DNA from 2 places in the Ruegeria sp. CF5 genome. Region 2 is predicted to be linked to the other one. Evidence: riboswitches for the same ligand, from Rfam matches in the RefSeq annotation. Region 2 holds a riboswitch; the other holds the start of a gene.
What was found. Region 2 has a riboswitch for cobalamin ahead of ACR0NW_RS12620 (DUF1636 family protein). Riboswitches for the same ligand answer to the same signal wherever they lie in the genome.

Region 1 (3,080 bases), on a different contig from region 2:
CGCCAGATAGTTGGTCAAAACCTTAAGGACGGAAGCAGAGCCCAGATCGCCGGTATGCAGGATACGGCGGCCCATCGTGGTCAGAAATGGCAAAATTTGTTCGAACGTCGCGCGATCACAGCCTGCGAATATCGAGATATTGCCGGTCGCCGCCCGATGGCACCCCCCCGAGACCGGGCAATCCACTGCCGCACCGCCGCGCTCGATAACCATGGCGCCTAGGCGTTTCGCTTCGGCCTCATCCGTGGTGGACATCTCCATCCAGATCTTGCCTTCTTTCACCTCGGGCAACATCTGTTGCATCACCGCGTCCGAAGCCGAAGGCGACGGCAGACAGGTTATGACCGCATCACAGTCGCGCATCAACTGCGCTGGATTGTCCGCCGCTTTCGCGCCACGAGCAACAAATTCGTCGACCAGATCCCTGTTCAGATCATGAACGGTCAGATCGACCCCATTGCGCAACAGCGAACCCGAAAGCTTGCCGCCCACGTTTCCCAAACCTATGAAGCCAACTTTCATGCCTATTCCTCCCAGATTGGCCAATTGCGCATTCGCGATTCACACGCGGATTATCAATGCTGGATAAGAGCAACAGAAACGAATAATAACGGTCACAATCATAAAAAAATTTTGGTGATAAATGGACCGCCTCCCAAATCCAGCCTGGCTGCGCAGTTTCGAATCTGCCGCGCGCCATCAGAACTTTACTGTCGCAGCGCAGGAACTGGGCCTGACACAAACAGCGGTTTCGCTGCACATAAGGTCACTTGAGGCTGAACTTGGGGAAAAACTGTTCACTCGCAATGCTCGCCGACTAGACCTGACCGAACTGGGACAGTCCTATGCGCTGACTGTCCGGCGGGCGCTGTCCGACATCGCTCTGAGTACCAACAGTCTGTTTGGACCGGCGACCCGGCAAAGCCTGACCATCAGGGCGGCCATTTCAACCGCCACCTATTGGATTGCAGCCGAGTTGCCTGAGTTCTGTCGCCAGTTCCCTGATATTCCCGTGCGCCTTGTGTCCCATATTTGGAATGACAGCGTTGCTCCGGGGGACGTGGATGTAGAAATTCGGCTGGGATATGGCGACTGGCCCGGTGTGATCGCCGAAAAGCTCTGCTCTGAAACCATTGTGCCTGTCTGTCGTGCTGGTGACCCGATCCCCGGGCTCAAAGACCTGCGAAACGGACCTCTGGTTCATATTCTGGGATATGAAGACAATTGGGCTAGATATTTCGAACCCAATGGCCTCGCCGTTGCCGAGAATTCGGCCCGTCATTCTGTGGACACGACGGTGGCCGCGCTGCAACTGGTGATGGCAGGCGCTGGGTATGCCACCGTTCTAACCCGGTTTGCCCGCAACGCCATCGCGCAGGGCGCACCGCTGCAGTTGGTGGGGCCGCCGATTCCATTTGCCCAGTCGCATTACCTGATCCGCGCGACAACGGGGTCGCAGCCATCCACTCCTGCGCGGCTGTTTGAGGCATGGTTGCAGGAGCGTTTGGCAACCTATGACGCTGACTGACTGCCTCAAGTCGCTTTTCGGATGCGGCGTGTCACAAGGGCGCCAGTACGCTTGACAAGCCCCCTGCCCGTGCCGCATGTCGCATGCGTTGGTGTCCATTTTTGAATGGATGAAAAGGGAATGCGTCAGCGGTTTTCCGTCAAACGCAGCCGCCCCCGCGACCGTGACCGGAGAGGGTGCCCAAAGCCACTGGCCCGCAAGGCCGGGAAGGCGGGACATCTGCCAGAGGACCCAGACAAACCGGGCCTCTGACATCCGCAAGCCGGGAGACCTGCCAGCAGCCGTAGATGTAACCGGGCGGGGTGTTCCGGTGCCGGGTCCATGTCGCGATACGTGGCCCGCATGAAACCCCGTCCCCCGCGAAGAGGATTTGGGGGGATGAGAGACATGACCGAGACCGCGCCAGTCGAGCTGCTGGTCTGCACCACGTGCCGTCGTGGGCTGCCTATCGAGGACGACGCACAGCGCCCCGGCACCTTGTTGCACAAAGCGCTGGAACAGGCCGAGTTGCCGGACGGAGTAAACCTGAAAGCAGTGGAATGTCTGTCGAACTGCGATCAGGGCTGTTCGATCGTGCTGCGCGGCGGCCCGTCCCGCTGGACCTTTGTCTACGAAAACCTGAACGAAACCGACCACGTCGAAACCATCGTCGAAGGCGCCACCAAATATCTTGAGACCGAAGACGGTCTGGTAAAATGGCGCGAACGTCCTGAACATTTCCGCAAAAACTGTGCGGCCCGCATTCCCCCGATTGGAGCCCTGAAATGAGCAACCTCGAAAAACTCCCCGTCACTGTGATCACCGGCTTTCTGGGCTCGGGCAAAACCACGCTGGTGCGCCACCTGATGCAGAACCCGCAAGGCAAGCGTCTGGCCGTTGTGGTCAACGAATTCGGCGATGTCGGCGTCGATGGCGACATCCTGAAATCCTGCGCGATCCCGGATTGCCCGGCTGAAAACATCATGGAATTGGCCAACGGCTGCATCTGCTGCACCGTGGCCGATGACTTCATCCCGACCATTGAGGCGCTGATGGCGCTGGAACCGCGCCCTGACCACATCCTGATCGAGACCTCCGGCCTCGCGCTGCCCAAGCCGCTGCTGAAGGCATTCGACTGGCCGGATATCCGCTCAAAAATCACCGTGGACGGCGTGATCGCTCTGGCTGACGCCGAAGCCGTGGCCGCCGGTCGCTTCGCGCCGAATGTCGAAGCTGTGGATGCCCAGCGCTTGGCCGATGACTCGATTGACCACGAAACGCCGCTGTCCGAAGTGTTCGAGGATCAGATTTCGTGTGCCGACATCATCCTGCTGACCAAACCCGATCTGGCCGGATCCGAGGGTGTGGCCAAAGCCAAAGAGATCATCGCCGCCGAAGCCCCGCGCCCTCTGCCCGTCGTCGAGGTGGCTGAAGGTGCCGTTGACGTGCGCGTTGTATTGGGACTTGAGGCCGCCGCCGAGGATGACATGGACGCCCGTCCGTCGCATCACGACGGTCATCACGACCATGAACATGACGATTTCGAAAGCATCATCGTTGAACTGCCGGAACA
Region 2 (3,080 bases):
CGGCGGCCACCGCCTCCCACGAGGTACGGCCCCAGCTGGTGTCCATGTCATGCGTGACATTCTGACCACCAGCGGCGGTGATCATCGCGTCCGGGATGGCGAATTTGCCCGCGGTAAAGGGCGCATCCGCAGGGCCATCCAGCAGGAAGACGCGCGGTTTGGGCAGGTCTGCGGTCTGGGCTTCAAGCGCGTTCAGCTCTTCCTTCCAGCCTGTGACCAACGCCTCAGCCTTGTCCTCGACCTGCATGACCTTGCCCAGCCGCAGAACGTCGTTGAACAGCAGGCCCATGCTGGCCTCGGGACGGTCCTTGTCCAGATGCACGCAACTTTCGGTCAGGATCATGGTCTTGATGCCAAAGGGCTCCAGCGTGTCCGGCGTGACGTCGCCGCCCGGCTTCATGCCGTAATACCAGCCAGCAAAAAACAGGTCAGGTTCGACCGCAACAAGGTTTTCGACTGTTGGGTATTTCGGCGCCAGTTCCGGGATATCACCGCGCAACTTGTCGAATTCCGGGCTGGTCTTGTACCAGCCGGTGATGCCGGTCAGGCCGACGATCTTCTCCTGCAGACCCAGCGCAAAGGCCATGTCGGTCATGTTCATGTCATGTACGACCAGCCGTTCGGGCTGAGTTTCGAACACCAGCGGCTCACCACAGTTGTCGACGCTGACCTCCTGCGCGGACGCGGCGCCTGCCATGGCTGTGACCAGCGCCACGGACCAGATGTGTTTCATTCGGGAATGCTCCTTGGTTTAGGTTGAGACTGTTGTTCTTCGGATATCCAGCGCCGGGATGATGCGGCCTTCGTGGTGAAAGCACAGGTAATCGACGCCAAACGTGTCGCGGACCCGTTCCGGGGTCAGTACATCGGCCACGGGGCCAATTCCCGTAAGCCGCGTGGATTTCATCAGCGCCACATGGGTGGCGAATTCGGGGATCATCACCAGATCGTGGACGATCATCACCACCGTGATGCCCAGTTCGGCGACCAGCGACAGCATCCTCCCCTTGGCATCCGGGTCCAGATGGTTGGTGGGTTCGTCCAGAAACAGCAGTGAAGGATTCTGTGCCAAAGCCCGCGCTATATGGGCGCGTTGCCGCTCGCCCCCGGACAGCATTGCCATTCGTTTGTCTGCCAATGCATTCAGGCCGGTCAGGTTCAGTACCCTGTCCAGTTCTTCAGCGTGTTCTGCAGCCGAACGGTCGGCCCGGATCGGAATCTGACCCATCGCGACGTAATCCCGTAACAAAAGCCTGCCATCGGGAAGCTCTTGCTGACTGACAACGGCGATCATCCGGGCCCGGTCTTTGGCAGGCATCTGTTTCAGGCTGCGCCCCTTGACCAGAACGTCGCCCAGCACGATCTCAGCCGTCCCGCACAGCAGGTTCAAAAGCGTTGTTTTGCCAGCTCCATTCGGACCGGCAATTGCCAGTATCGCGCCCTCGTCCAACTCAAACGAGGCGTCCTGCAGCAGGACATCACCATTGAGCGCATAGTATTCGAGGTCCCGCGCAACCAGAAAGGTCGAGGTCGTCATGATGGCTCCTCCAATTGGATCCCAGGCAAGCGTGAAAGCGTTTTTGTAAAAAGTGGACCCGGCCGGTCGGAGGCATTGGTCCAGCCATCCGGGCTGTGGTGGTATTGCTGCGCAAATTTGGCCAGCGCTTCGATGTCATCCTCGCTTTCAATGTCACCGAACAGATACTGAGCTTTACCGACGGCCTGAAATCCGACAGTTGTTGGCTGCGCGCAACCGGCCATACAGGCAACTGTGCGGATAGCGAATCCCGTGGGCAGCTTACCGGTCAGCGTATTGCGCATGGCCCCAACAGACAGTGCGCCGCGACAGGTCGAGCAGATCAGAAGGAAATGGTCAGGTGTTTCCGGCATTGTCCGCTCCGCTTAAAGCCAAGCGCGGACAGAAGGTGCCGATCATGTAAACACGTGTCAGACGTGCCATCAAAGCCTCCTTCCAGGACGCCCCGCCCCGGGTTGGTTAAACATGCGATGGCAGGTCTCCTGACTTGCGGATCGTCGCTTGGCCATCCTTCCCGGCCCTATTGGCCAGTGGTTGTTTGGCGTCGCTCACCGCTTACAGTTGCGGGGGCAGTTACGGACTTGGCACCGACAGGCGGACCGCACCGTATTCCCTTTTCATCCCCTGGGCGTACCATGGGGAACCATCTGTACCCTGATTGTCTTAGACCGGATGCCTTGTCAATCGGGACCTGAGTCAAAACCTATCAATTGCATCTTTTGCGTTCGGCGTCGTCAAACCGGTTCCATGAAAGCCATCGATCGAGCGGTGCCAAAAGCCGCATGTTTAACAACAACAGGCCGTGATGAATGAGACATGAGTTCTCCTTCACGTTCGGGACATGAGTTTGAAAACGGTGGATTGCCGGTCACGGGCAAGCGTTCTGGCTTCGGCTTCGCTTAGGGACCGAAGTGTTTCCTCCGCCGTGAGACCGCGGGCCCGCGACTTTGACCAAATGCGTCGCGCGGATGTGGGGGACCATGGCAAGGCTGCTTCGGACAACCAACGCCTCAACGGCGCCGGCAAGCCGTCAAATGCAGCCATTGGATCATCGGAACGCCGCTTGCGTCGTAGACTGCATTGCCCGAGATTCCGGCTCATGCTTCGTCGTCCGGGTCGAACACGGGGTCCAGCACCAGTACAAGCCGGGTCTGACCTGTACCCTCAATTGGCGGCGAGCGATGCAACAGCCCTGACGATGGCTGTTCGGGCCACAGCGTCCCCCGCAAGAGAATTGGAGCACCGGTTTCAACCGTGAACACATGTGCTGGATCCGTTCCATCCTGCGAAATACCGTACTGTGTTCCGGTACCGCGATAAGTGCAAACCAACCGCGCGGTAATCGCATCGATATGAAATCTACGACAGGCGTTGGTGGTTACAACATCCAACCGCAGTCGCAGGTACCTTGCATTCAACAGGTCCGAGAACATGTCAGCGAGGGACACGATATCATCCTGCAACCACTCTCTTTCAGGAGTGTCAGGCAAACCAGACAAGTCGCAGAGGTTCGCCAGGGCATCCCTGACCGCGTTCGACGGCA

Region 1: it holds a riboswitch for cobalamin, as region 2 does, so the genes downstream of both, ACR0NW_RS09160 (DUF1636 family protein) here and ACR0NW_RS12620 (DUF1636 family protein) in region 2, are expected to answer to the same signal.

What each region holds. Positions count from the first base shown of each region.
Region 1 covers NZ_JBQFRI010000002.1:583,831-586,910, forward strand. Annotated here, with positions in the region: gene ACR0NW_RS09150 (NAD(P)-dependent oxidoreductase) at 1-522, opposite strand, end outside; gene ACR0NW_RS09155 (LysR substrate-binding domain-containing protein) at 644-1,528, shown strand; cobalamin riboswitch at 1,601-1,821, shown strand; gene ACR0NW_RS09160 (DUF1636 family protein) at 1,916-2,296, shown strand; gene cobW (cobalamin biosynthesis protein CobW) at 2,293-3,080, shown strand, end outside.
Region 2 covers NZ_JBQFRI010000004.1:277,977-281,056, forward strand. Annotated here, with positions in the region: gene ACR0NW_RS12610 (ABC transporter substrate-binding protein) at 1-733, opposite strand, end outside; gene ACR0NW_RS12615 (ABC transporter ATP-binding protein) at 752-1,537, opposite strand; gene ACR0NW_RS12620 (DUF1636 family protein) at 1,534-1,890, opposite strand; cobalamin riboswitch at 1,993-2,200, opposite strand; gene ACR0NW_RS12625 (DUF6525 family protein) at 2,366-2,638, opposite strand; gene ACR0NW_RS12630 (DUF1826 domain-containing protein) at 2,635-3,080, opposite strand, start outside.